2 linked regions of the Lacibacter sediminis genome follow. The protein of the gene in region 2 interacts with the protein of the main gene of each other region in a pairwise test. Links are inferred from orthologs where the notes say so. Each region holds a gene or a part of one and is shown on either strand. Other genes may lie near its edges. The genes, in order: uvrA and uvrB.

Region 1 (13,174 bases), 3.4 Mb from region 2 along the record:
GTGTTTGTTGGATTTGTAGCTCTGCTTTTTCTCATTACCCTTGTATTTACTTCTTTTGGTTTTTACTTAGGTAAAGGAGCCTCTAATTCCAATGGTACTGCTTTAATTTTGTGTTTAGTTGTTTTTTCAATTGTCAGTTTATTAATTTTCATCTGGCAAATTCAACTCATGAATGTGCTGAAAAGGAATCAGGAAAATAAATTGAATTCAATCTTAAATTCTATTGGTGTTGAAGAAAGCAATCCCAAAGAGTAACATGAGGCTATTATATAATATTTTATCTTTTTTCCTTTTGATAATTGGGATTTTGGCAGTGATATCGGTATTGTTGTCAATTTTAATAGCTTTGGCTAATCCTGAATTATTGATTGAGACTTTTATTCTTTTAACAGTCGTATTATACACGTTTGCAAGCTTTCTATTTCTACAAAAGGGCATTAAGGCTAACCAAACTTTTAAAGTGTCGTTTCGTGATTTTATAAGGGTTAATGCATTTGGGTCTATTATATACGTAGGGTATAATCTATGGAAGATGTATCAGATTTGGTTTGACCAATCAGGAGTCAAAAAAATGGCAAAAGACATAGCTGGCTTGCAACCATCAGGCTCTATGTTGTCTGAAACTTATATTCTTACCTTACTTAAAGCTGGGTTCTTATTTAGTCTCTTTTACATGCTTGCTCTTGTGGTGCATATTGTCATCACATTAATCCTAGTAAAAAAACATTCAAACTTATTTGTGAAAAATACAGAGAAGTAAGAGCTTAGAAAAGCTCGTTAGCAATACTTCCGCTTCTTCTTCGTTTCTTTATACAAACGAAACCTATGCGCATTCTTCTACTTAGTTTGGTTGCTGCCATCACTCTCTTTTCCTGTAAGAAAAAGGATAAAGATGCCAATGGCGCACAAACATTGCTCAACGTGAAATACGGAACAGATGCAAAGCAGGCAATGGATGTTTACCTGCCTTCGGGCAGAAGCACCACTGCAACTCCTGTACTGATTCTTATTCATGGAGGTGGCTGGACGGAAGGCAGTCGTGCCGACCTTAATGCTTATGTTGATACACTGAAACGCCGTGTTCCGCAATACGCCATCTTCAACATCAGCTATCGGTTGGCAGCAAATGGACAGAATCTTTTTCCTACTCAAGAGGAGGATGTAAAAGCGGCAGTAGAATTTATTTACAGCAAACGGGAAGAGTACAGAATAACTGATCGGTTTGGAGTCATCGGCGCAAGTGCCGGCGCACATCTTGCTTTGCTGCATGCATACAAATACTCAGCCCCGGTGAAAATGAAAGCTGTTGTTTCGTTTTTCGGTCCAACAGAATTGGTGCAGATGTATAACAATCCGCCTAATCCATTGGTGCCGGTGTTGCTCGCTTCAGTTACCGGTGCTACCCCAACTTCTAACCTTACTCTTTACCAGCAATCATCGCCATTCAATTTTGTTGTGAGCAGCAGTTCCCCAACATTGTTGCTGCACGGCAGCAACGATATTGTTGTTGCGCCTTCGCAATCAGAAATATTGAAAGACAAGTTGAATACAGTTAGCGTGCCCAATCAATATGTATTATATCCCGGAGGCGGTCATGGCGATTGGAGCCCATTGATTTACTTCGATGCTTTCAATAAAATCGATGCTTTTTTAAAACTTTATCACCCATAAAAGGGTGTTGCCATTTCTCATATCTGCTGTCTTAAATTTCCATAATTACTATAACTTGCCTGCATGCAGGCTCCATTGGCAGAACGGTTACGTCCAAAACAATTGACCGACCTTGTTGGTCAGCAACACCTCACGGGGCAAGGCGGTATTCTGCAAAAAGCAATTGCCAGCGGCAACATTCCCAGTATGATCTTGTGGGGCCCTCCGGGTGTTGGGAAGACAACTATTGCCAATATCATTGCACATAACGTAAGTGCTACGTATTACCAGTTAAGTGCCATCAGCAGTGGTGTAAAAGATGTGCGTGAAGTAATTGAGCAGGCGAAACAGGAAACAAAAGCCATTTTATTTATTGATGAGATCCATCGTTTCAATAAAGGTCAACAGGATGCATTGTTAGGTGCTGTTGAAAAAGGAATTATCACATTGATTGGTGCTACCACAGAAAATCCATCGTTCGAAGTGAATAGCGCCTTGCTCAGCCGTTGCCAGGTATTTGTATTGAAAGCATTGGATGAACATGATCTTGTTCAGTTGCTACAGAAAGCAATTACAGATGATGTTGTGTTGAAAGAAAAGAAGATCGAATTAAAAGAAACGGAAGCATTGATTCGGTTAAGTGGTGGTGATGCAAGGAAATTATTAAACCTGTTAGAAATTGTTACTGACAGTTCTGGTAATGAAATGCTGATTACAGATGAGTCGGTGTTACAAACTGTTCAGCAAAAAATGGCGTTGTACGATAAAAGCGGTGAGCAGCATTATGATATTATCTCTGCATTTATCAAATCCATTCGAGGCAGCGATCCCAATGCGGCTGTGTATTGGTTGGCAAGAATGATCGAAGGTGGAGAAGATGTAAAATTCATTGCACGTCGTTTATTAATACTTGCAAGTGAAGATATCGGTAATGCAAATCCCAATGCATTGTTACTCGCCAATGCTACGTTTGATGCGGTGAATAAGATCGGTTATCCTGAGTCGCAACTTATTTTATCGCAATGTGTCATTTATCTCGCTTCGAGTGCAAAAAGTAATACGGCTACTGTTGCCATAGGCAATGCGATGGCTGCTGTTAAACAATTTGGCGATTTGTCTGTTCCTCTGCATATCCGTAATGCGCCAACAAAGCTGATGAAGAATATGGACTACGGTAAAGGGTATCAGTATTCACACAGCTATGAAAACAATTTTTCATCACAGGAATATTTACCCGAGAAAATTGTTGGAACAAAATTTTATGAACCCGGTAAAAATATAAGAGAGGAGGAGCTGCGGAGATTTCTGAAACAGCTCTGGAAAGAAAAGTATAATTATTAATCAATCAACTTTATGAAGCAAGTTTCTTTGTTCGTTTTTGTTTGCCTGTTCCTGTTACAAGGAATCAATGCCCAAACCACTATTCAGCGTGATCCTGAAATTGAAAAGATGGTCACTGCTATTTCGCCTGATTCACTCAAAGCTTACATTCTGAAAATGGTGAGTTTCGGTACTCGCCATACCATGAGTACGGTTACTGATCCCAAACAAGGCATTGGTGCAGCACGTGAATGGGTGGTAGCAAAGTTTAAAGAGTTTGCCAAGCAATCAAATGGACGAATGACGGCCTTTGTTGATACAACAACTTTACAGCCCGACGGCAGACGCATCAGCAAACCGGTGAACCTTGGCAACGCTATGGCGATTTTGAAGGGAACCAATACTGCTGATCAACGCATCTTCGTTATCAGCGGTCATTTAGATAGTCGTGTTACAGATGTAATGAATACAACCAGCGAAGCACCCGGTGCAAATGATGACGCAAGTGGTGTGGCTGCAGTGCTTGAGTGTGCACGCATCATGAGTAAGTATGAGTTTTCTGCTACGATCATTTTTGTTGCTGTAAGTGGTGAAGAACAAGGCTTGTTAGGTGCGAATTTTATGGCAGGGAAAGCAAAAGATCAAAACTGGATCATAGAAGCGGTGTTGAACAATGATATTATGGGTTCAAACAACAGCAGTGAAACAAATATCATCAACAATACAAAAGTGCGTGTGTTCAGCGAAGGATTGCCTGCGTATGAATTAGATAAAGCTGCAGCAAACATCCGCAATCTTGGTTTGGAGAATGATGGAAAGTCAAGACAGTTGGCACGTTATGTAAAAGAAATCGGCGAGCGTTATGTAGATAATTTAGAAGTGGTGATGGTGTATCGTAACGATCGATTTTTACGTGGTGGTGATCACACACCGTTTATTCAAAAAGGATTTGCGGCAGTACGGATTACTGAGATGAATGAAAACTTCAATCATCAACACCAGGATTTACGCACGGACAAAGGAGTACAGTTTGGTGACTTACCCGAGTTTATGGATTTCGTTTATCTGGCAAAGAATACGGGAATCAATCTTGCATCATTAGCGAATCTTGCAAAAGCACCAGCAATGCCATTAGAAGTAAAGATTGAAACAAGAAGTTTAACCAATTATTCGCTCATCAGTTGGAAACAGCCTGCAGTGGGAAAAGTGAAGGGCTATTATGTGTTGCTGCGTGAAACAACAAGTGCTGTTTGGCAAAAGAAAATTTTTACAACTGAAACTAATGTGAAATTACCTTACTCAAAAGACAATTATTTTTTCGCAGTGCAATCCGTTAACGAAAACGGTAATGAAAGTTTGCCTGTAGTACCAACACCCGGACGATGATGAAACTAAATTGGAACTTGAAGAAATTTGAAGCATTAACGCCATACGAGTTATACAACATCATGTGGTTGCGTAATGAAGTATTTGTAGTAGAACAAAACTGCGTGTACCAGGATGCTGATTATAAAGATCAGAAAGGCTGGCATTTGATGGGCGTTGATGAAGAGGATAGGCTAATGGCCTATGTTCGATTGTTGCCGGTTGGTGTTTCTTATGAAAATGAACCTTCAATAGGCAGAGTAGTTACAAGCCCTGCTGCAAGAGGTACAGGAGTTGGCAGAGAGTTGATGCAGATTGCTATTCAGCAGTGCAAAGAGCTATTTGGAAATACAGATATCAAAATTGGAGCACAGTTTTACCTGTTTAAGTTTTATTCATCACTCGGTTTTGAGCAAACAAGTGAGATTTATCTGGAAGATAATATTGAGCATATAGAAATGATTCGGAATTGTGAAAAGGAATAGGTAATTTTACTTAACACCACAAGTAAAACTGCTTAAAAGCCTATGTCAGTAAGGGTTTCCACCGATAATGAGAAAGAAAAAATTTTGAACTTCAGAATTAGTTCTCTAATATTGCCTTGTCGTATCCAATACAAGAAAAACCAAACATCCGATTCTATGAAACTACGTACATTGTACATTTCCCTGTACGCATTACTGCTTATGCTAAGCAGCATTCAAGAACTGAATGCACAGATTGGATTATCTTCTGCAAATTCCCGTTTTGAAATTGGTTTAGATTTAGGCCCGATGAGTTTTCTTGGTGACCTTGGTGGTAACCGTGGAAGAGGAGGCTATGGCCCTAAAGACAACAATCTTCCTGTAACGAATGCGATCATTGGTATTTCTGCTTCTTATTATCCTGCAGAGTGGATTGGGTTCCGTTTGTCAGGTAACTATGGTAAAATGGAAGGTGATGATCGCCTGGTAAAACAAAAGCAACCGGCTGATACATGGGAAGGTTCAAGAAAATACAGGAACCTTACATTCCGCTCACCTTTATACGAAGCTTACGCCGCACTTGAAATTTATCCTACAGCATTTATCAGCTTAAAGAACGGATCAGGGTTACCACGTTTCCGTCCATATGGTATCGTTGGCTTCGGTGTGTTTAAATTTAAGCCACAGGGCTTGTATAAAGATCCTGCAGGTAATGAATCATGGATCGATCTGAAACCACTCCGTTTAGAAGGACAAGGAATGGTTGAAACAGGAATTCCTGAATACAGTCTAGTGAATTATGCTATTCCAATGGGCGTAGGCATCAAATATGATATTACTGAACGTGTAACATTTGCAGTTGAACTTATCCATCGCAAAACAGGTAGTGATTATATTGATGATGTAAGTAATAAATTTATTGATCCGGCCTTGTTCGATCAATACTTGACACCAACACAGGCAACGTATGCTAAATACCTGGCCAATCCAAGTTCATTTTATCCGAATTCAAATCCGGCTTATACTCCTTACCGCACCGGTAAGAAAAGAGGTAACCCATTAAAAAATGATTCTTATTTCTCCAGTACATTCAGACTTACGTGGAAGATCGGCGATGTTTATGCCGACTGGTTCCGAAATAAGAACTCAATGAAATGTCCGCAATACTTTTAGCGAATTATTTTTATCCATACCCATACCCAAATCCCTAAAAAATGAAAACTGAAATCCCCAAAACAAAAGCAAGAGCGCTATCTAACAATCCCGAGCTGACTATTTGGTTACTTCGTGTAGGATTAGTTACACTCTATGTAGTACTCTACATCTTTAAGAAAAAACTCTATCTATAACTTCTTAAGCAAAGTATGCAATAAACGTTAGTCCGTACCCTTCTCATAATGTTCCAATCCTGTGAAAATCCAGTGAGAACCAGCGACCGATATTTATTTCACCATGCTTTGCTTATTCTTTTAATTACATCAACTATCAATATGTAAACTCTTTGAACAAAGTATGCAATAAACGTTAATCCGTACCCCTTTTCTCAATTTTATCTAATCTTGAGAAAAAGAAAAAGAGAACCAGATCGATATTTATTTCACCATGCTTTGTTCATTTTTTTTCCAGTGTAAACCAAGACAATTTCCAATGATTTGGCAAAGTATGTAATAAACGTTAGTCCGAAACCCTTTCTCAAGTTTCCAATCCTGTGAAAATCTAAAGAGAGAACCCTGGACGGATATTTATTTCATCATGCTTTGCTTTGTTTCTCTTGGTCCGTACTCTATCCTGTTGCCCCCCATTGGTTCGGGGGGCTTTTTTTTACCTATAATTCAACCTTTAAAAATCTTGCGGTGTGACTTGCTTTACAGTTGAGTAATTCTTCGGGTGTTCCTTCAAACAAAATTTCACCACCACCATCACCACCTTCGGGTCCTAAATCAATTATATGATCAGCAACTTTTATTACATCCATATTGTGCTCAATTACTAATACTGTATTGCCTCTATCGGTTAATTTATTCAATACATCAAGCAAGTGTTGAATATCCTGGAAGTGTAAACCTGTAGTTGGCTCATCGAGAATATAAAATGTTTTGCCGGTATCTTTCTTTGCAAGTTCGGTTGATAGTTTTACACGTTGCGCTTCTCCACCACTTAACGTAACAGCACTTTGGCCGAGTGTGATGTAACCAAGTCCAACATCTTCCAATACTTTTATTTTGCGATAGAGGTATGGAACAGGTTGAAAGAATTCAACTGCTTCTTCAACTGTCATATCCAACACATCAGCAATTGATTTTCCTTTGTAACGGATTTCAAGTGTTTCACGATTGTAACGTTTGCCATTACATTTTTCACAATGCACATATACATCAGGTAAGAAATTCATTTCAATTACACGCATACCACCGCCTTCACATACGTCGCATCTTCCTGTTTTTACATTAAAAGAAAAACGACCTGCATTATAACCCCTGATCTTTGCTTCAGGCACTGCAGAAAATAATGTTCTGATCTCAGTAAAGAAACCGCAATAGGTGGCGGGATTACTTCTTGGTGTTCGTCCAATAGGCGACTGATCAATTTCAATCACCTTATCAATATGTTCCAATCCTTTAATGCTTTTGTAAGGCATTGGATTTGCTTTTGACTCATAGCAATATTTGCTGAGAATAGGATAGAGTGTTTCGTTGATGAGTGTACTCTTGCCACTGCCACTAACACCCGTAACAACAATCAGTTTGCCCAATGGAAATTTCGCACTCACGTTGTTGAGATTGTTACCACTTGCTCCTTTTAATTCGATGTGTTTGCCATTGCCTTTTCTTCGTTCTGTTGGAACGGCAATTGATTTGATCCCGTTTAAATATTTGGCAGTATCACTTTTTGATTCGAGCACATCTTTTGGTGATCCGGCAGATACAATTGTTCCACCATGTTTACCAGCTTGCGGACCAACATCAATCAAATGATCAGCCGCAAGCATGATGTCTTTATCATGTTCAACTACCAACACGCTGTTACCAACGTCACGAAGATTTTTTAATGCTTCGATCAACCGATGATTATCACGTTGATGCAAACCAATACTCGGTTCATCTAAAATATAAGTGATGCCCTGCAGTTGAGATCCGATCTGCGTTGCCAAACGTATACGCTGACTTTCGCCACCGCTTAGCGTTCTGCTCGAACGATTTAATGTTAGATAAGTTAAACCAACATTCAATAAAAACTGTAATCGTTCCCTGATCTCCTTCAACACATCTTTGGCGATTGCTGCCTGTTTATTACTGATGCGTAATTCCAGTCCGTCAAACCAGGCAGCAAGATTATCAAGATTGAGTTCACTTAACTCAGCAATATTGCGGTCTTCAATTTTAAACCAGAGACTTTCTTTTTTCAATCTGGCGCCATTGCAGCTGCCACATGTTTGTAATGTCATGAATTGTGTCACCCATTCACGCAAACCTTCTGTGCTTTGTGCAGAAACAAACCAACGCTTCAACATGGGGATGATGCCTTCGTAACTGCCAGTGTATTCATGCGGAACCGTTTCATCACTTGCATCAACTTCCAATGTTGCACTGATATTTTTATCACCGAATAATAACAGGTCCAGTTGCTCTTTTGGAAGATTCTTTACCGGCACATCTAATTTAATCTTATACTTTTTTGCAAAAGCGATCACTTGTTGAAACACACTCGCATCTCTTTCTTCACCCAGTGGAGCAATGCCACCTTCTTTTACAGTTAGTGTTTGATCAGGAAGTACTAACTCCATATCAATTGTGTAAACATTACCCAATCCTTTGCAGGTTGGGCATGCGCCATAAGGAGAGTTAAATGAGAATGCATTGGGTGATGGTTCTTCATAACTCAGCCCTGTATCCTCACACATCAATTGTTTTGAATAAGAAACAACGCCAGTCTTTTCTGTTTCAATGAACATCAGGTCTTTTCCGATCTTCAATGTTTGTTGTACACTTTGGCTGATGCGTACACGAAAATCGTCACTCACTTTTAAACGATCAACCACTACTTCAATATCGTGGATCTTATAACGATCGACCTGCATCTTTGGAGTAATATCCTGTATCTCACCATCAACCCTCACTTTTACATAACCTTTTTTACGGATGTCTTCAAATAATTCACGATAATGTCCTTTACGTCCACGAACCAACGGAGCAAGTAAAGAAACTTTCTGTCCATCAAAGCGATTAAAAATATTCTCTACAATTTCTTCTTCGCTCCACTTCACCATTTTCTTACCCGTGTTATACGAATAGGCATCACTTGCTCTTGCATAAAGAAGGCGAAGGAAATCATACACTTCAGTAATGGTGCCTACAGTTGAGCGTGGATTTTTATTAGTGGTCTTTTGTTCAATGGAAATAACAGGAGAGAGGCCCGTGATCTTATCAACATCAGGCCGCTCCATATCACCCACAAACTGCCGTGCATAAGCGCCAAATGTTTCCATGTAGCGGCGTTGGCCTTCGGCATAAATGGTATCGAATGCCAGCGATGATTTCCCACTTCCGCTGATACCGGTGATCACTACCAGTTTATTTTTAGGAATACTTACATCAATATTCTTGAGGTTGTGTACCCGTGCTCCCGATACTTCGATCTGATCATTAGTTGAGTCGCTCATAATTTTTCTCCTGCCGGTCGTTTACGACCGGACAGCGAATTTACCGTGAAATCCTTTACTAAAGTTATTAGGTTTTAGAATTGTCCTCCAATGGTTTTCAGAAGATTAGATGTTTAAACAAGCTAGGGACTTGAAGTAAGATACTTCAACGTAAATCGGTTAAGCCAATATTAATTAATTGTTATGTGGAAAACTAGGCTGTTTCGATATTTTGATTTGGCTCGCTTCATGCTAACTTAAACTTCAATTACGATCTGCCAATTATCAAAGCAAAAAACTTACACTATGGGTATAGCCGTTTACAACGCCGTTCCAATGATTCTTCACGACGGTCAGAGAGAACATCGCTTCACCTTAAAATTAAGCCCCGCCACCGAGAGCTTCCGCCTTGAAAGTGGAATGATCAAGCGCAGCATCTTCATTGGCAAACGCATGTTCAACCGTTTGTTCCAGTTTGTAAGAAACGAATATGGTTACACATTGGGACGCATTCAGTATGATGATGATCAAATGAAAAAAGGATCGGCAATTACGGAACAGCGTGACCAATTCAGGTTTACCATCAATGAACAGGATGGTATTGAAGTAATGCTGGAAAATGAAGCCGTACCACTAAAAAAGGTGTCAGCTACTATTCCGCTCCGTTACGAAAATGAGACAGAGAAAAAAGCGCACCTGCGTGCACTTATCCCGTCAGTACTTGCAGCATTGATTCTTACACGTGAAATACAACCGGCACTTTAACAACTGTTAGCCAAAGAAATTTTGCAGTTTGCAGTTTTTGCCGCTAACTTTGCAGCAGTTCTTTTAACACTGGTATTAAAATACCGGTTCGCTTATCAAGAAAGGCAGAGGGTAATGGCCCAATGAAGCCTTGGCAACCTCTCTCAATTGTTTTACAGTTGAAAGGAAGGTGCCAATTCCATCCTGAAAAGGGTAGATAAGTCAGATTTCAAGCTTAACAATGTTCAATTACATAGCAAAAGCTCATCTGATATTATCGGATGAGCTTTTTTGTTTTGAACAGGTTTGTTCTTACAACTGCTCTCCGTAAAATGTTTCTTAGATAGGTAAAAAAGAAAGGAGAAAAACAAAAAGCAGATGAAACAAACAAATGTTATTAAAAGCATTGACAAAACTTTTGCAAATGAGAATTTGCATAAATCAGTAAAGCCAACTACTTTTGTTAGCCATACATACTTCATGTACAACAGCAACAACAATACAAACATTTCTTTAACTGCAGCCATGCAGTGTTGTTGTATTTGTTGTATGCCGTAAGGCATACATATCTTTTCCGACCCTGCCTGTCAGGGAGGTACCACACACTTCTTCTTTTTTACTTAATTCTTCAATCATTAAATCTTAATTATGAGCAACACTCTTCGTTTTGAAACATTGCAATTGCATGCCGGTCAACAAATTGATCCAACAACAAAAGCACGTGCAGTGCCTATCTATCAAACAACTTCTTATGGTTTTGACAACAGCGAACACGCTGCTGATCTGTTTGGCTTAAGAGCATTTGGCAATATCTATACCCGTATCATGAACCCTACCACCGATGTGTTTGAACAACGCATTGCTGCACTTGAAGGTGGTGTAGCAGCATTGGCAGTTGGTAGCGGACAGGCTTCACAGTTTCTTGCACTCAATAATATTTTACAGGCAGGCGATAATTTTGTAACCACTACTTATTTATATGGTGGCACTTACAATCAGTTTAAGGTTGCATTCAAACGTTTAGGTATTGAAGCACGTTTTGCTGATGGTGATGATGCAGAAAGTTTTGTAAAGCATATTGATAAAAATACAAAAGCGATCTACCTGGAAACCATTGGTAATCCACGTCTGAATATTCCTGATTTCAAAAAATTTGCTGACTTAGCAAAAGAATATGATTTGCCATTGATCGTTGATAACACATTTGGTGCAGGTGGTTATTTATTCCGCCCCATTGAACATGGTGCCAACATTGTGGTTGAAAGTGCAACAAAATGGATCGGCGGACATGGTACTACTATCGGCGGTGTTATTGTTGACGGCGGTAACTACAATTGGGGCAACGGTAAGTTTCCTCAGTTTACTGAACCAAGTGAAGGCTATCATGGTTTAAAATTCTGGGATGTGTTTGGCGAAGGCAATCCACTTGGGTTACCAAACATCGCATTCATCATTCGTGCAAGAGTGGAAGGTTTGCGTGATTTTGGTTCTGCACAAAGCCCATTCAATTCATTTTTATTGTTGCAAGGGTTGGAGACATTGTCGCTTAGAGTACAAAGACATGTTGATAATGCACAGAAATTAGCAGAATGGCTGGAGCAACATCCATCTGTTGAATATGTATTATATCCAGGTTTGAAAAGTAATCCATATCATGAGCTGGCAAAAAAATATCTCACCAATGGATATGGTGGTGTATTACAGGTAGCGATTAAAGGTGGGAAAGAAAATGCTGCGAAGTTTATCAATTCATTGAAGCTGATCAGTCACTTAGCAAATGTGGGAGATGCAAAAACATTAGCGATTCATCCTGCAAGCACAACCCACGAGCAGTTAAGCGAAGCAGAACAAATTGCAAGTGGTGTTGCACCTAATCTCGTTCGTTTAAGCGTGGGTATTGAACATATTGATGATATTAAAGCAGACTTGGAACAGGCTTTTCAAAAAGTATTTGAAAAAGAATTGGTAGGATAGTTTTTTGTGACCAACGCAGGTGCTTCTGTGTGCCTGCGTTGTGTCATTCACTTATACGCTTTGCTCTTTTTTCAGCTGAATGACATACAGAACGATGCAGTGAGTGACACAACAACAGCTGATCCAATATTCAAAAAGATGATAAAATAGAAATGTCGACACAAATTTTTACATACAATAAACCATTCAGACTTGAGTCGGGAGCATTGCTCAATCAATATCATTTGGCCTATACAACGTTGGGTCAATTGAATGAAGCAAAAGACAATGCGGTATGGATCTTTCATGCATTAACTGCCAACAGCGATCCGTCAGAATGGTGGAGTGGATTAGTTGGTGAAGGAAAGTTGTTTGATCCTGCAAAGCATTTTATTGTATGTGTGAACATGCCCGGCAGTGCTTATGGCAGTATTGGTCCGTTGGATATTAATCCGTTAACAGATGAGCCATACTATCACGATTTTCCCTGGTTTACTACAAGGGATATGATCCGTGCATATGATCCGTTGCGCAAGTTTTTAGGTATTGAAAAAATATACATTGGTATTGGTGGCAGCATGGGCGGGCAACAATTATTGGAGTGGGCCATTGAAGAACCGCAGTTGTTCGAACATATTATTCCCATTGCAACCAATGCGTATCATTCAGCATGGGGCATTGCATTCAATGCATCACAACGTTTGGCCATTGAGGCAGATTCAACCTGGAAAAATAAAGCAGAAGATGCAGGTACTGAAGGTTTGAAAGCTGCCAGAAGTATTGCATTGCTTTCATATCGTCATTATGATGCATACGGCATCAGTCAAATCGAAGAAAGCAATGATGTGTTGGAATCATTTAAAAGTGAATCATACCAACGTTACCAGGGCGATAAATTAGTAAAGCGCTATAATGCGTTCAGTTATTATTTTCTCAGCAAAGGAATGGACTCACACAATGTTGGTCGGAGCCGCATTTCTATTGAAGGAGCGTTAAAAGAAATTACTGCAAGAACATTGGTGATCGGTATCAGTAATGA
Region 2 (17,829 bases):
AGGTTATCGATCCATGTAAGGGCAAACTGTTTCTTGGCATTGTCATAGGCCATGATACTTTTTCCGGTGAACGGCATACCCATCATAGTGCCGGAAAGATTTCCTTCCTGGTACAAGCCATTCATCACCATCTTCACCACTTCGGTTGCTTTTGATGTTGAAGGTGGCGCTCCCGGCATAAATGAAGTTACTTCAGCGTCCCAGGTTCCGGCATGGCTGGCCATCCATTTGTGCATTTCACCCGGCGTCATAAAATCCTGCCAGGCTTTGGCCATTGCCGCTGAATCCATTGGTGGTGCTTCAGGAACTGTAGTTGTTGCAGCAGCAGTTGTATCTGTTGCTGTTGATTCTGTTTTGGTTTCGTTATTGCAGGAAGTAAAAATGAACGCAACCAACGAAAACGAGAGAGCAATTCGTTTCATTTGAATATTTTTTATTGTTTTAAGGAACAATAAAATACGCAGGTTCTTTTCTTTTTGCAAGAGGAAAAAAGATGAAGCCGGAAAATAAGCGGATAAAGACTAACCCATGGCTGCGAATAAACGTTCAGCATCTGCTTTGTGAAAGAGTTGCGTGCCTGCATTCATTGTTGCAGCACTTCCGCAAGCCACACCAAACGAGATCACTTCTTTCAACGATCGGTTTTGTTGTAACATGTAGGTCATACCGGCCACCATACTATCGCCTGCACCTACTGTACTTTTCTTCTCCACTTTTGGTGCAGCTGCAAAATATTTTTCATCGCTGCTCATGAGCCACGCACCATCAGGACCCATACTTACAGCGATCAATTCTGCAAAGCCATCACGAATAGCTTGCTGTGCTGCATCAGGCACTTCATTTTTATCAAGCCATTCTACATTCAGCATTTTGCACAACTCACCAATATTCGGTTTAATCAGATAAGCACCTTTGCCTTGCAATGCCTGTAACGCCGGGCCGCTTGTATCAACGATGCAACGGGCACCAACAGTTTTTGCATTCTTAACGATCAGCCCATAAAAATAATCAGGCAAGCCCGGAGGTAAACTTCCACTGGCAATAACATATGATGGAGTAAAACTGCGAATGTGATCAATTAAGGTGATCATCGTTTCTTCCTGCACAGCACGACCGGGAAAGGTAAAACGAAACTGATGATTGGTTGATGTTTCAAGAACGATCCAGTTCTCTCTTGTTTCTACTTTTGTATCTACTGCATGAAATTCAAGATCAGCTTCTCGAAGTAGCGAACAGAGCATATCACCATTGTGTCCACCCGATGGAAACAAAGCGATTGATGCAGTTTCCAGTTTTCTTAATGCTTTGCTTACGTTGATACCGCCGCCACCCGGTTCGTTCACCACTTCGGTGCAACGGAGTTTACTTTCAGGTTTCAATGTTTCGGCGACAGAACTTTTATCAATGCAAGGGTTGAGCGTTACGGTGAGGATCATGTGGTACGTTGAAATTAATTGTATGAATGATTTTCTATTTCTGTTAAAACAAGATCGATGCGTTTACTGAGTGTATCGTAATCGGTATAACCTCTTGCAAGCAGATGGAATTTTGTTTCTGTTACCTGTATCAGTACTTGTGGGAAGCCTGTTACCTGCAATTGCTTACACAGTTGAAATTCGTAATAAGCTTTCTCTTTGTATTCTTCTGATTTAAGCCTGATGTAAAAATCGTCTGCATCAATATTATACTTTTCAAGTAAATGACGGTAAGCTTCGTTATCCGTTAGATCTCTTCCTTCATAGTGCAGACTGTATTGCAGATCGGAAGCAAATTGTGCCTGTTGCTCAGGAAAAAGTTCTTTAAAAATACTTAATGCAATAGCCGGCTTTTCAGAAGAAGGAAACCAATCGCTTTCTTCAGGATTTTTGATATGCCAGAGATAATCTTCGCCAAACTTTATTCCTGTATAGTCTTCCACGGTTTTGTAAGCTTCCTGAATATAACCAGCCGTTACACGGATATGCACCGGTTGCTCAGGTAAGATCATTCCGCCGCTTAATACTTCGCAATGAAGTTTTTGTTGATATGCCTCGCTGATTTTTTTTATAACAGGACTGAAACCGTAACACCAGCCGCAATATGCATCGTAACAATAGATCAAGATCGGTTGCATACTTCAAAGGTAAATTGTTATGCAATATGAATTTTCATCACCACAAAATCACTCCCTGTTTTACCCGAAGGGAAATGTTGTAGGCATGCTCAAAATTTTCCAGTGGATTTTTTGACAGGATGAGAAAACTAGCCTCATATCCTTCCTGCAGTTTTCCAATTTTTCTGTTTGGGAAAATGGCAGCAGGCGTAACCTCACACCACATTTTCAGCAATTCAAGATTGCTGTAAATATTCAGTTTGCGTAAGTATTCAATTTCTGTTTGGGCAGTAAGATTGTAACTATCGCAACCAACCGTAACAGGTACACGATACTTTTTTAATAGCAGCAGGTTCTCCTTTTGTACATTCGTCTGCGCTTCACGTTGCTGATTACTCATAGGCTTTATCTCTGTTTGCAGCAACGAATAAGTAGGATCAACATGCACTCCCTTGCGTTTCATACTCCGTGCAATTTTTGCTGTAAGCTTATAGTATTTTTCTGTGTAACCATCTCTCCACCGTACCTGGTAACCGGGTAAATGATTGATCTCATCAACTCCTGCTGCTAATGCAACTTGCAGATCACTTGGTGTTTCTGCATGTGCACTTACTTTCAATCCTGCTGCATGTGCTTTTTTGGTAATAAGTTTTGCCAGTTTAGGATCAATTCCTTTTTTGCCGTTGAAAAGGGTATCATCTTTTCGCTCTTCATATTCTTCTGAAAAGATGAGATAGAATTTAATGAAGCCCGGTTTTTGTGAAAGAACAAACGGCCACTTTTTTTCCAGTTCTTCTTTTGAATTGATTAGATAGTATGCTTCTCCTTCAAAACTTTTTGTTGTCCAGCCGGGCAATGCTTTTTTATAAGTTGTGCCCAGCATGTAATTGTAAAGTGTAGTTGGATGCCCCCCATTTGCAGTAAGTCCGCCATTGGCATAGATCACATCCACACTTCGTGGATGATTGATCTTACTTTGTATTTTATTGGTTGCAAACGGAATACTATTTGGATTTTTGATGTAGAAGATGCCATCAGCGACGTAACGTTCAATAAACACATCAAGGTCCTGGTCGGTTTCAGGTGAATGATTATGTGCTTCACCAAAAGCCGGTATGATGTATTGCTGTTTAAGATCAACAACTGTATCTACTGATGATGGGGCACTCTTTGTAAGTAATCCGTTTACACTATAAAATTCAGCAGCAACAAACTCTTTACCGTTAAACCACTGCCCGTTAATAAAGCGAATAGATTTTACCTGCGCTAAAACAGCGAGTTTTGTAAAGATGCAAACAATCAATAAGAAAAAACGCATCACCGTTTTTGTTTAATGGGCTTCTAACCAGTTATCACCTGTTCCTGCTTCTGCAATAACCGGTACTCCATGTGTAAGCGGCATAGCAGTTTGCATACATTCAATGATCAATGCTTTGATACCTTCTGCTTCTTCCTTCAAGACATCAAATACCAATTCATCATGCACCTGCAGGATCATTTTACTTTTGAATGTACTCTTTTTTAATGCATCATGTGTTTTGATCATTGCAAGTTTGATCATATCGGCCGCTGTTCCCTGTATGGGTGAGTTGATGGCATTTCGTTCTGCATAACCACGTACAGTAAAGTTGCTCGAGTTAATATCCCGTAACCAACGCTTGCGGCCCATCAAGGTTTGCACATAGCCATGTTCACGTGCAAAGTTCACGGTATCATCCATATATTTTTGAATACCTGCAAATTCCCGCTTGTAGTTATCAATGATCTCTTTCGCTTCTGTCCTGCTGATGCCTAAATTATCGGCCAGACCAAATGCACCTTGTCCGTAAATGATACCAAAGTTTACACTCTTGGCTTTATAACGCATTTCTTTGGTTACATCTTTCTCTTCGATCTTGTATACTTTGGCTGCAGTTGCTGTATGAATATCTTTTCCTTGAATAAATGCATCGCACATAGCCGGGTCGCCACTGATAGCGGCAACAATACGCAATTCAATTTGTGAATAGTCGGCACTCACCAACACATGATTCTCATCTCTTGGTACAAATGCTTTACGAATTTCTCTTCCACGTTCTGTACGTACAGGAATATTCTGCAAGTTGGGATTATTACTTGCCAAGCGACCGGTTACTGCAACAGCTTGTCCATATGTAGTGTGTACTCTTCCTGTTTTACGATTAATCAGTTGTGGCAATGCATCAACATACGTTGATTTTAATTTCGTCAACTCACGGAATGCAAGAATATCTTCAACGATAGGGCTTGTGTGCGCCAACTTCAGCAATACATCTTCGCCTGTTGCATACTGTCCTGTTTTTGTTTTCTTCGCTTTGGGATCGAGTTTTAAATGATCGAACAATACTTCACCTAACTGTTTTGGTGAAGCAAGGTTGAATTTCAAACCGGAAGAACTGTATACCCGTTGTTCAGCTTCTTTGGCGTCTTTATCGAGTTGCTTGGAATATTCATTTAAGAAATCAACATCCACTCTGATTCCTTCAAACTCCATATCGGTGAGCACTTTCACCAATGGATTTTCTACTTCATAAAACACACGCTCTACTTCTTTTTCCTTCAACAATGGAAATAAGGATTGTTTTAATTGCAAAGTGATATCGGCATCCTCGGCTGCATAATCAGTGATCTTCTCTAACTCCACATCACGCATGGTTCCCTGTTGTTTAGAAGTAGAGTTTTTTGGAACTTTTTTGCCGATCAGCTCCTCAATATGTACAGGCTCATAACCAAGAAACTGTGCGCTCAACTCATCCATGCTGCGCTTACCTTCAGGCTCCACAACATAATGCGCCAGCATGGTATCAAACAGCGGACCTTTCAATTCAACATCATACCATTTCAATACCAACAGATCGTATTTGATATTCTGCCCGATCCATGTTTTGCTTTCATCATCAAACAACGGTTTAAAAATGGACAGCACTTTTTTTGTTTCTGACTGATCAACAGGGCAAGGAACATACCATGCTTTATGTGGCTGGTACGAAAAACTCATTCCTACTATTTCACAATCATTTGCATCAATGCCTGTTGTCTCGGTATCAAAACAAATTTCCTTTTGTGTTGATAACTCAGCAACCAATTCTTGCATTGCCACTTCCGTTGTTACGGCGATGTATTCGTGTGGAGTATTATTGATATTTTTTGAAGCGCCAAGATCCAACACAGCAGTGCCTTCTTCCTGCTCTGCAGTTTCTTCAGCTTCTGTAGCATCAGTTGACGCAAAGATTTCTGTTTGTGCAGATTTTGGTGGCGCCTTCTTTTCTTTCCGCACTTCGCCCATTGTGGTGTCTATCACATTACCGAACAGATCTTTCTGTACGCCAACAGGTGCTGTGCTGAATGCATTAAAGTCATCACCTAAAATTCGTTTGCCAATTGTTTTGAATTCCAGTTCTGCAAACACTGCTGCCAACTCTTCTTTGTTCCATTCTTTCAAACGAAAATCTTCTTCATGAAATTCAACAGGTACATTGGTAATAATTGTAGCGAGTTTTTTACTCATGATAGCAAGATCTTTTCCTGCTGCAACTTTTTCGCCCATCTTTCCTTTAATGTTAGCAGCATTGGCCAATACATTTTCTAATGTTTCATACTCAGCCAACAGTTTAGCTGCGGTTTTTTCGCCCACACCAGGTATGCCGGGAATGTTATCAACCGAATCACCCATCATACCGAGTATATCAATTACCTGGCTCACATTTTTAATTCCCCATTTGGCACACACTTCTTCGGGACCCATGATCTCTACATCACCACCTTGGTATGCAGGTTTATAAATTTTTACTTTTTCGGTTACAAGCTGACCGTAATCTTTGTCGGGCGTAACCATAAACACTTCGTAACCGGCAGCTTCACCCAGTTTGCTTAATGTACCGATCACATCATCCGCTTCATAGCCGTCGCTTTCAATTACCGGAATATTAAATCCTTTAATGATGCGCTTAATGTCGGGGATAGCCAGCAACAGATCTTCGGGAGCTTCCTGGCGGTTGGCTTTGTATTCTGCAAAATCGGTGTGGCGCTCGGTTGGTGCAGCCGTATCAAAACAAACGGCCATGTGTGATGGCTTTTGTTTGGTAATGAGTTCGATCAATGCATTGGTGAAACCAAACTGTGCATTGGTGTTTTTTCCTTTGGATGTATTACGTGGACTACGAATAAGTGCATAATATGCACGGAAGATGAGAGCAAACGCATCGAGCAGAAAAACTTTTTTATCATTGGCCATGCCGCTAAGGTAAGCTGCCTGCAGAGCTATCCCAACTATCGCTGCTTAATTTTTTATAAACGACAAAAGCCCCGTTTTATAACGTGGTTTTTTAGTAAGCAAAATAAAAACAGGAGGTGGTGGAAACCACCTCCGCAAAACTTACATTATGAGAAAATTCAACACCGGCAGCAAATAAAAATATAGGGTACGGATCGCCGGTTCGTTGACTGCTTAACGAAATAGTTGATGTACAATATGTATTGTGAAATTACTTGCCGCTATTTTCAGCGAGCTCATTCTCTAAAGGCTTTGCTTCCTTAGATTGTTTTTGAGCTGTTTGCTGTTTTGAAATTTCAGATTTACCTGCAACGACACGTGCCAGGAAAGAATCTTCTTTGTAGAATACGTTCAAATAAATAGCGAAGAGGAAAAATACGAATGAGAAGAAACGCAATGGCTTTTTCATGACATTTGGATTTAGTTTTTTCAAAAGAATTGGACAATTCAAATGTAGAAACAGATTTTGAATTATGCAACACTTAGAAATCTATTTTCAAAAATTCAGGGTTAGTACTTAAAGCCATTTCGGTAAATTTACGGTCGGCTGAAATCCGCTACTGTATTGAGTTACAGCACTCCTTCTTCAATTTCTTCCCACAGGTCACGATAGCATTGTGCAGCGTAACTGCTGCGTGCAAATTCTTCTAACGGAGCTTTGTGTACACCCATTTTTTCTACATCACTTAAATAAGGAATATAGTTTTCAAAGAAGCGTTTGTCTTTATATAATTCTTCCATCACTTCGTTGTGCATATTGCGTCGCAGATCGGTCATGGTGAAGAAGCAAGTCATTTTTTTCTGATCGATATTCTTTTCTTTAAAATAATCTTTCACCATGTGATAGGTGCGAACAGAAAGTGTTGTTGGTATGATGGGCATCAAAACAATATCAGATGCATTAAAAATATTCTCCGCTAATGAACTTAAACCCGGAGGGCAATCAATGAAGATAAAATCATACTCACTCTTCAATTGTTTTAAGATGGTTGCCAACCGTTTTTTTGATGCCTGCATTTCATCGATCATCACATCATGCGCCTTCGCAGTTATATCAGCAGGAATAATATCAAGATTTTCATATTCTGTTGCCATGATGCTGTCAGCCAGCTCTGCATCTTTTCCAACCACATCTTTCATCACCACTTTTTGTTTCGGTTTTACTTTATAATAAAACGAAGTGGCGCCCTGCGGATCAATATCCCATAGCAAGGTTTTGTAACCGTCTTTTGCTGCGAGGTATGCAAAGTTTACGCAACTGGCAGTTTTACCAACACCTCCTTTGAGGTTAAATAAAGCAAATGTGAACATGGCTGATTTTTTTGAAAGAGCTTCAAGTTAAGAAAAGACGGGGAGATTTTGGCAGGGCATATAGCAAGTTACATCAGCTTATTACCAGATGGGGGCATAAGCATGATCGTTAGAAGAAACCCTTGAACATAGTTTGAAGCCGCTGACGGGTTATCTATTTCTTCATTGTGTCCAGTTCTTTCTGTAATCTGAACATTTCATCCCGTAAACGTGCAGCTTCCATAAAATCCAGGTCACGTGCTGCTTTTTCCATTTGCTTCTTGGTTCTGGCAATCGCTTTCTCCATTTGCGGAATAGTTTGATATATTTCCTGGTCTTCGGCTGCTTCTACTAATTCACCATCGGGAGCAAGCGCATATGATTTTGCAGGATCGTAGCCTTTAATATCAAGCACAGCCGTCTGCCCCATCACCTGTTCAATACTTTTTTTGATGGTACGTGGTGTAATGCCGTGTTCAATGTTATACTGGATCTGTTTTTCTCTTCGTCTGCTTGTTTCTTCAATGGTGCGGCGCATGCTCTCCGTCATCTTATCAGCATAAAAGATCACCAATCCATCGACATTACGTGCAGCACGACCAGCGGTTTGTGTTAAACTTTTTTCATTACGCAGGAATCCTTCCTTATCTGCATCAAGAATTGCAACGAGCGATACTTCAGGTAAATCCAATCCTTCACGCAAGAGGTTTACACCCACCAACACATCAATAACGCCCAAGCGGAGATCACGCAAAATTTCAATTCGCTCCAACGTGTCCACTTCGCTATGAATATATTTTGATTTGATATTGATCCGCTTCAGGTATTTGTCCATTTCTTCTGCCATACGTTTGGTTAATGTTGTAACCAATACACGATCACCCTTCTTTACCCGCTTATCAATTTCATCCAGCAGATCGTCGATCTGGTTTACACTTGGCCGGATTTCGATCGGCGGATCCAACAAACCTGTTGGACGAACAACCTGCTCTACTACCACACCACCTGTTTTTTCTAATTCATAATCATCAGGAGTAGCACTAACAAACACAACCTGGTTGAGCAAACTTTCAAACTCGTGAAAGTTCTGCGGACGGTTATCCATTGCACTCGGTAAACGAAAACCATAATCAACCAATACCAGTTTTCTGCTTCTGTCGCCACCATACATACCACTTACCTGCGGAATGGTTTGATGACTTTCATCAATGACCATTAAATAATCCTTCGGGAAATAATCCAGCAAACAGAACGGTCTTGTACCTGGCGTACGTCGATCAAAAAATCGGGAATAGTTTTCAATACCGTTGCAATAACCAAGCTCACGGATCATCTCCAGATCATAATCGGTGCGTTCTTTCAATCGTTGCGCTTCAATGTATTTGCCTTCACGTTTAAAGTACTCAACCTGTGCAGCCGCTTCGTCTTGTATTTCATAAATAATCTGTTGCATCTGGTCTTTTGGTGCGATGTATAAGTTGGCCGGGAAGATGGCAGCGTTCTCAACTTTACCAATTCGTTTTCCTGATTTGATATCAATGGTTTCGATCTCTTCAATTTCATCACCAAAAAAACTGATGCGGTAACCGAAATCGACATAAGGAAGATTAATATCAACGGTATCGCCTTTTACACGAAATGTACCCCTTGTAAAATCACCTTGTGTGCGGCTGTATAAACTATTCACCAATGAATGCAGAAAGCCTTGTCGTGAAAGTGTCTGTTTCTTTTGAATACGGATGATGCCATTTTCAAAATCAACCGGGTTACCCATACCATAAATGCAACTCACACTCGCTACCACAATAATATCTCTTCGTCCGCTTAACAATTCACTGGTAGCCTGTAAACGCAGTTTGTCAAGCTCTTCGTTTATGCTGAGATCTTTTTCAATGTAGGTACCACTCACAGGCATATATGCTTCGGGTTGATAGTAATCGTAATAGCTTACAAAATAACCCACAGCATTATCAGGAAAGAATTGTTTGAACTCACCATACAACTGCGCCACCAATGTTTTGTTATGTGTAAGCACAAGCGTTGGCCGTTGTACATTCTGGATCACATTGGCCATGGTAAATGTTTTACCACTACCTGTTACACCAAGTAAGGTTTGGTATTTCTCCCCGTTTAAAATTCCTTCGGTAAGCTGTTGAATAGCCTGCGGCTGATCGCCGGAGGGAGAATAAGGTGAATGAAGTTGAAAAGGCATCTGCAAATTTAGTGACTGTTAGGTTCATTTGCTGAATAGCTTAACTGCAGATAAGTTTACTGTTTAGAGATATCTACAACCTGATGGTGTCGCAAGCGAGTAAAGAAGTTACAAATCACTGCAATAAAAAACCGGCTTTCGCCGGTTCACAATTAATTGTTATTGTTATTTCCTCCGCCTTGTCCGCCGGGGCCACCGCCGCCATTACGTCTTTTCTCCATCTGCTCCTGCATTTCTTTTTGCTTCGCTTTCAGTTTTTCTTTTTGCTCTGCATTTAATATGGCATCGATCTGCTCACTGTATTTTTTGCGGATCTCCATCATCTTTGTACGCTGTTCTTCACGACTGAGTGAGCCGTTACGAAGTGCTTCCATCTCTTCACGTTGTTTGTCCTGGATGGCTTTTACTTTTTCCTGCTGGTCTTTGGTTAAGTTCAGATCCTTGTACATATCTACACGTGGACCTCTGCCTCTTGAAGTATCAGCCGGTGGCTGCGCCTGTGCCATTGCACCCACACAGATAAAAAGGAATAAAAATTGGAGTACTTTCATTGTAATAAATTTTAGTTTGAACAGGATTAGACGGTAAGTCTCAAAAAAGTTTACGCCGTCTGTAAAAAAACTTTATGAATTATCTCGCCCACGCCTACCTGTCGTTTCACCAGCCCGAGTTACTCGTGGGTAATATGATCAGCGATTATGTGAAAGGCAAAAAGAAATTCGACTATTCGCCAGGCATTCAACAGGGCATCGAACTCCATCGTATTATCGATTCATTTACCGACGATCATGCAGCCACCAAAGAAGCAAAAGAAGTTTTCAGACCACATTATCGTTTATATGCAGGGGCTTTTGTTGATGTGGTATACGATCATTATCTCGCCACCGATCCATTGATTTTCAATAATGATTCACTGGAAGAGTTTGCGGCGAATACCTATACAATGCTTGAACCTTATACTGCTGTTTTCCCAGAACGGTTTGCACGCATGTTCCCTTATATGAAAACACAGAACTGGCTTTACAACTACAGTAATAAATGGGGAATTGAAAACAGTTTACACGGAGTAGTGCGGCGTGCAACTTACTTAACCGAAAGCGCAACAGCCTTTGCATTGTTCGAAGAACATGATGCAACCTTGCGGAAATGTTACCAGGCTTTCTTTCCGGAAATGATTGCTGTGGTAAAGAATTGGATAGAGGAAAAATAGGTAGGACATACTTATACAGTCTGCTCAAATAATTGCAGACTTGAAGAAGTATGCCCTACCTGATCAACAATCTTAATGAATATGAGAATCGTAAACTAAAAACTGTTTGAATCGTTCAACACAAGCCCTCTCCAACATTTCCCTATCGTCAGGGTGTGCAATTTCAATCAAGGCCTTTGCACGTTGACGTAAATTTTTTCCATACAAATGTGCAATGCCATACTCTGTTACCACGTAATGAATATGTCCACGTGTAGTTACCACACCAGCACCTTGTTTTAGAAATGGCACAATGCGGTTTATTCCTTTTGCAGTGCGTGATGTAAGTGCAATAATCGGCTTACCGCCCTCACTCAATGCAGCGCCACGCATAAAATCCATTTGTCCGCCAATACCACTGTATTGAGTTGTGCCAATACTATCAGCACAAACCTGTCCGGTAATATCAACTTCAATGGCACTGTTGATGGCCACCACTTTTGGGTTACGACGGATCACATGCGGATCATTTACATAATCAATATCAAGAAATACAAACGCAGGGTTGTCATCAACATAATCATACAGCTTGCGTGTACCTAATGCAAAACCTGTTACTGTTTTATTCGGGTGGATTTTTTTATTGACGTTGTTGATGACATCTCTTTCAACCAGATCGATAATACCATCGCTGAACATTTCGGTATGTACGCCGAGATTTTTATGATTGTGTAAGGATTTGAATACCGCATCGGGAATAGTACCAATACCCATTTGCAGGGTGCTGCCATCTTCGATCATACCGGCAATGTATCTGCCGATCTGCATTTCATCTTCACGCACTTTCACACCATAATCCACTTCAGGTAACGGTTCTTCACAATACACCATTGATGTAAACCGTTCAGTATGGATCAAACTATCACCGTGTGTACGTGGCACATTTGGATTCACCTGTGCAATAATATATTTGGCGGTGTTCACGGCGCTTCTTGCAATATCAACACTTACGCCCAGTGAGCAATAGCCATGTTTATCGGGTGGCGATACATGTACCAACGCTACATCAATTGGCAAATGGCCTTTATTGAAGAGGTCGGGAATATCGCTGAGAAACACAGGAATAAAATCGGCCCTGCCTTCATTTACCGCTTTGCGTACACTGTTACTCACGAACATACAGTTGATGTTGAAGATGCCTTCGTATTGTGGCTGGTCAACGGTAATATCTCCCTGCACGGTAATGAATACCAGCTCCACCTGCTCGAGTCTGTGCGACTGCTTAGCCAGTTCACGTAATAAATAAAGGGGGGTTTGGGCGCTGCCCTGAACAAACACCCGTTGGCCGCTCTTAACCACGGCGAGGGCCTGTTCTACTGATTGGTAATGTATATGCTTGTACATGATCGAAAGATTAGAATGCAAAAATAAAATACAACAAAGCCTTTGAAACTGCCAACAAACAGGATAAATGGTGATTACGGACAGCAATCTTTGGGCTAAATTTGCGTTCTCAAAACAACCTCCGGGAGAAAAAAGCAGTCATAATAACTGTCACCAATAAAATAAGATCCAAAAAACAGAACGTATGAAATTGTTATCGATGATTTTTTTATTTGTTGCGTTTGGTTTTACAGCAACAGCACAGAACGGAAGCAAATTACCGCCATTGGACAAATCGCCGATGGATATGTCGTATTATCCTGTGAACTATCCTGTTCTCCGTATTCAGCCGAATAAAGTAACCGAGCCCTTGATTGCCCGTGTCATTTACAGTCGACCTTCAAAGAGTGGCCGTAAAGTATTTGGTGAGTTGGTGGAGGATGGAAAGATCTGGCGACTGGGTGCCAACGAAGCAACAGAGATCGAGTTTTACCGTGATGTAAAAGTTGGCGGCAAAACGGTAAAGAAAGGTCGTTATACCATGTATGCTTTAGAGAGTGCAGCAAAATGGACGGTGATCATCAATAAAGATACTGATGTGTGGGGCGCATTTAAATACGATGCAAGTAAAGATGTGGTGCGTATTGATTGCCCTGTTACAAAAACAGCCGATGTAACCGAATCATTTACGATGCTGTTTGAAAAAGTAACCGACAAAAGTATCAACCTCATTATGGATTGGGATGAAGTGATGGTGAAAATGCCGATTAGCTGGTAAGTAAGAGTTACGAAGTATGAAGTACGACGCGAACTAAAGTTTCATCAGTTTGATAAATAGTTAATAAAGCTCTGCAGAAATGGAGGGCTTTTTCTTTTTGGTTTATCTGCATTGAAGTTCGATTTTTACAGCATGTGTGGAATTGCAGGAATTGTTTCAATGAACCCTCATCATGTTTCAGCAGAGCGTTTGAAACAGATGACGGACGCTATTGCCCATCGTGGGCCGGACGGTGAAGGTTTTTGGTTGAATGAAAACAAAACAGTTGGTTTGGGTCACCGACGATTAGCGATCATTGATTTAAGCGAAACAGGTAAACAACCAATGCATTTCCCGTTTCCCACCGGAGAAGCACGACCCGATATGGTGGAGAGAGGCCCACGTGAAAGGGCACGTTACAGCATTACTTACAACGGAGAGATCTACAATTACCTTGAACTGAAAGAAGAGTTAAAGCAGAAGGGATATACCTTCTTTACACATTCTGATACAGAAGTTATCCTGGCTGCCTATGACTATTGGAAAGAAGAATGTCTGCAACAGTTCGACGGGATGTTTGCGTTCGCTATCTGGGATGATAAAGAACAAACACTGTTTACTGCACGTGACCGTTTCGGTGAAAAACCATTCTATTATTTTTTTGATGGCGAACAATTTGTTTTTGCCAGCGAAATGAAAGCATTGTGGGCAGCAGGTGTCGAAAGAACAATTGATCACAGCATGCTGCTCAACTATATTGGTTTGGGCTGGGTGAAAAATCCGGCCAACCTGTCGCAGACTTTTTATGAAAACATCAGCGGCTTGCCACAATCACATTACCTGAAATTAGACCTGCGTAATGGGAAAAATGAAATTGCACAATACTGGGATCTTGATAAAGAAACACAATCAACTTTAACCAAAGCAGAAGCTGCTGAACAGTTTCAGCAGTTGTTCAACACATCCGTAACAAGAAGATTACGGAGCGATGTTGAAACAGGCACATCATTGAGCGGAGGCTTAGACAGCTCATCAATCGCTGCAATCATCAAATCTCAAAATCCAGGTTCCAAGTTCCAGGTATTCACTGCTTCGTTTCCCGGTTTTGAAAAAGATGAAACAGCTTATGCCAAACAGGTAGCGAATCAATTTCAACTGCAACATCATTTTGTTACACCAACGGCAGAAACATTATTCAATGATATTGAAAAATTAATTCATCACCAGGAAGAACCATTTCAATCTTCGAGCATCTATGCACAGTTCAAAGTATATGAACTGGCGAAACAACAAGGCATTAAAGTGATTTTAGATGGACAAGGCGCTGATGAAACGTTAGCAGGTTATCATAAATACATTCACTGGTTTTTGCAGGAGAAGATGCGTGAATCGTCTGTCGTAAGTCATGAGTTGAATGCCTTTGCAAATCACAATATTCCAGTTAACTGGAGCTGGAAGAATAAACTGGCTGCACGGTTCCCGGAAATGGCAGCGGTACAATTGGAAAACAAAGCCAATAAACAAATACTGAATAATAAATTCATTGCGAATAACTATCGCAAAACGAATTTCAATAAGAAAAGTATTTTCAAACCAACCGTAAGCAAGCTGAATGATCTGCTTTACTATAATACCATGCGGCTGGGCTTGGAAGAACTGCTGCGTTATGCAGATCGTAACAGCATGGCACATGGCGTGGAAGTTCGCTTGCCTTTTTTATCGCATGATTTGGTGCAATTCACTTTCTCGCTGCCTTCGCATTACAAAATTCAGAACGGGTACACGAAATATATCCTGCGTGAAAGTATGAAACAGGTGTTGCCTTCTTCCATTGTTTACCGAACCGATAAGATCGGCTATGAACCTCCGCAACAGCAATGGATGCAATCTGCAGGTTTTATGGAATTGTTGCAAACCAGCCGTCAAAAACTCGTATCAGAAAATATCCTGAAGAAAGAAATCCTGAAACAACCAGTGAATGCACAATCAGCACATGCTGTTAAGAATGATGACTGGCGTTATTTCTGTGCGGCGCATCTGTTGTAATTCCTCATCTTTGCAATCCGTCCGACGAGAGCGTCTGACGAAAAAAATATACATTATGAAACTAGATACTAAAATGATCCATGCCGGTTCACATCCCGATCCTTCAACCGGCGCTATTATGACCCCCATTTATCAAACCAGTACGTATGTGCAGGAAGCGCCGGGTGTCAACAAAGGATTTGAATATGCAAGAAGCCAGAACCCGACCCGTTTTGCATTGGAAGAAGCAGTGGCCGTAATTGAAAACGGAAAGTTTGGTTTGGTGTTTGGCAGTGGTGTGGCTGCAACAGATGCAGTGATCAAACTACTTGCACCCGGTGATGAAGTGATCGCAGCAAGTGATATGTATGGTGGTACGTATCGTTTGTTCATGAAAGTGTTTGAAAAGTTCGGATTGAAATTTATTTATGTTGATACCACCAATCCTGAAAATGTAAAAGCAGCGATTACTGCCAATACAAAACTCATTTGGTTAGAAACACCAACGAACCCGTTGATGAATATTACCGACATCAAAGCAGTTTCTGTTATCGCCAAAGAAGCGGGATCACTGCTTTGCGTTGACAATACATTTGCATCCCCTTATTTACAAAATCCGCTAGATCTTGGTGCTGATATCGTGATGCACTCTGCTACAAAATATCTTGGCGGTCACAGTGATGTGATACAAGGTTGTTTGGTGATGAATGATAAAGATCTACGTGAAAAACTATATTTCATCCAGAAAAGCTCTGGCGCAGTTCCCGGACCAATGGATTGTTTTCTTGTGTTGCGTGGTATTAAAACATTGGCTGTGCGTATGAGAGCGCATTGCGCCAACGGTGCAAAAATTGCACATTGGTTAAAAGCAAATCCAAAAGTGGCGAAAGTTTATTGGCCCGGCTTTACTGATCATCCCGGTCATGAAATCGCAAAAGCACAAATGCGTGACTTTGGGGGTATGATCAGTTTTGAATTAAAAGATGACAGTATTGAAGAAGCAAGAAGAGTATTATCATCCACGCATTTATTTGCATTGGCTGAAAGTTTAGGTGGTGTGGAGAGTTTGATCAATCACCCGGCAAGTATGACACATGCATCAATCCCCAGAGAAAAACGTATCAAAGATGGTTTGCATGATTCGCTGATCCGTTTAAGTGTGGGTATTGAAGATGCCGATGATCTGATTGAAGATCTGGCGAAAGCGATTGGGTAATGAAACAACAAGAATTAAAAAAGTTCCTTAATGCGAAGGTTGATTTCTACAATCAACCTTCGTTCATTAAAGATGATCCCATCTGCATACCTCACCTGTTTACCCAAAAACAGGATATTGAAATTGCTGGTTTCTTTGCAGCCATCTTTGCGTGGGGCAACCGCACCACCATCATCAACAAAGCAAAAGAGTTAATGCAGTTGATGGATATGCAGCCACATCAATTTTGCCTCAACCAAAACTCCGGCAGATTGAAAAAATTAGGTGGATTTAAACACAGAACATTTACTGCTGACGATCTCTATTATTTTATTGAATTTTTTCAACGGCATTACAGCAAGCATGATACTTTAGAATCCGCTTTCTTCCCAAAAAAAGGAATGTCGGTAGAAGAAGGATTGAATCATTTTAAAAACTATTTCTTTTCATTCGAACATTTGAAGCGAACCGAGAAACATGTTTCGGCACCCATGCAAAAATCAACCTGCAAGCGTTTGAATATGTATTTGCGCTGGATGGTAAGAGATGATAACAAAGGAGTCGATTTTGGTATTTGGAAAAACATCAAGCCTGCCGATCTTATTTGCCCGTTAGATGTACATGTATCAAGAGTAGCAAGACAATACGATCTGCTTCATCGAAAGCAAGACGATTGGGAAGCAGCACTTGAACTCACAGCCAATCTTCGTATCTTAGATAAGAACGATCCCGTGAAATATGATTTTGCATTATTCGGTACAGGTGTAATGGAAAATAAACTTTAGAAATCATTTCAAATGAACCCGGTTAAGCTCATCCAGTTTTTTATTCTGCTTATTGTAAACTTCATTATTGTCAGTTTAATTAACTATGCTTTTTTGGTGTGGGTTGCTAATAAAGCAGATACCACTATCAGTTCTGTACTGGTTAAAAGTGCGATCATAGCAGTTGTGTTAACAGTGTTGTTTACTTTTTACAATAAAAAGAAAGATAAATCAGATGAGTGATCCTAACCCGGATATCATCCCGTTGCTCAACAAAGAGCTGTCGTTGAAACTTTCTGAGAAGCTAGCGATGAATGAACTTGAACAACAGCTTACTGATCATATCAACCATCTTATCAATACTGACTTTGAAAAGCTGATCTATTATCTCTACCGCATTGATGTGCATGAAGCAAAAATGAAGCAATTACTGGCGCAACAAGGTGGAGAAAATGCTGCACAGTTGATCGCACGCCTCATCATCGACCGGCAATTGCAAAAGATCAAATCAAGAGCCGAGCATAGATCGAATACGATAGATGACGAAGGCGCTGAACGCTGGTAATAGACCTGCTCAATCGTTTGCCCTGTTCACGTTTGGTAAAGAGGAATCCAGTAATTTTAAGAATCA

Evidence for each region.
Region 1: the proteins of uvrB (region 2) and uvrA interact in binary tests that used the Escherichia coli proteins (3 or more experiments, as listed by UniProt). The link is inferred for Lacibacter sediminis from one-to-one orthologs.

The regions. Positions count from the first base shown.
Region 1 is NZ_CP060007.1:1,367,370-1,380,543, forward strand. Bases 6,425-9,764 are described here. They hold uvrA (excinuclease ABC subunit UvrA), read right to left. Parts: upstream 9,460-9,764; coding sequence 6,625-9,459; downstream 6,425-6,624. Other genes in these bases: H4075_RS06010 (hypothetical protein), read left to right, coding at 9,745-9,764. In the rest of the region: H4075_RS05970 (hypothetical protein), read left to right, coding at 1-255; H4075_RS05975 (hypothetical protein), read left to right, coding at 533-760; H4075_RS05980 (alpha/beta hydrolase), read left to right, coding at 826-1,671; H4075_RS05985 (replication-associated recombination protein A), read left to right, coding at 1,735-2,991; H4075_RS05990 (M28 family metallopeptidase), read left to right, coding at 3,004-4,356; H4075_RS05995 (GNAT family N-acetyltransferase), read left to right, coding at 4,353-4,820; H4075_RS06000 (hypothetical protein), read left to right, coding at 4,977-5,972; more of H4075_RS06010, read left to right, coding at 9,765-10,203; H4075_RS06015 (O-acetylhomoserine aminocarboxypropyltransferase/cysteine synthase family protein), read left to right, coding at 10,831-12,156; H4075_RS06020 (homoserine O-acetyltransferase family protein), read left to right, coding at 12,309-13,174. UniProt on the Escherichia coli protein: The UvrABC repair system catalyzes the recognition and processing of DNA lesions. UvrA is an ATPase and a DNA-binding protein. A damage recognition complex composed of 2 UvrA and 2 UvrB subunits scans DNA for abnormalities.
Region 2 is NZ_CP060007.1:4,806,856-4,824,684, forward strand. The notes cover bases 7,368-10,253. They hold uvrB (excinuclease ABC subunit UvrB), read right to left. Parts: upstream 9,886-10,253; coding sequence 7,849-9,885; downstream 7,368-7,848. Other genes in these bases: H4075_RS20360 (ParA family protein), read right to left, coding at 7,368-7,694; H4075_RS20370 (Spy/CpxP family protein refolding chaperone), read right to left, coding at 10,038-10,253. Also shown: H4075_RS20330 (DUF1579 domain-containing protein), read right to left, coding at 1-422; H4075_RS20335 (1-phosphofructokinase family hexose kinase), read right to left, coding at 522-1,436; H4075_RS20340 (DsbA family protein), read right to left, coding at 1,451-2,113; H4075_RS20345 (amidohydrolase family protein), read right to left, coding at 2,151-3,410; polA (DNA polymerase I), read right to left, coding at 3,423-6,344; H4075_RS20355 (hypothetical protein), read right to left, coding at 6,595-6,792; more of H4075_RS20360, read right to left, coding at 6,954-7,367; more of H4075_RS20370, read right to left, coding at 10,254-10,436; H4075_RS20375 (acyl carrier protein phosphodiesterase), read left to right, coding at 10,511-11,095; H4075_RS20380 (acetyl-CoA hydrolase/transferase family protein), read right to left, coding at 11,168-12,478; H4075_RS20385 (DUF2911 domain-containing protein), read left to right, coding at 12,663-13,235; asnB (asparagine synthase (glutamine-hydrolyzing)), read left to right, coding at 13,368-15,260; H4075_RS20395 (cystathionine gamma-synthase), read left to right, coding at 15,223-16,455; H4075_RS20400 (TIGR02757 family protein), read left to right, coding at 16,455-17,219; H4075_RS20405 (hypothetical protein), read left to right, coding at 17,232-17,441; H4075_RS20410 (hypothetical protein), read left to right, coding at 17,434-17,763. UniProt on the Escherichia coli protein: The UvrABC repair system catalyzes the recognition and processing of DNA lesions. A damage recognition complex composed of 2 UvrA and 2 UvrB subunits scans DNA for abnormalities.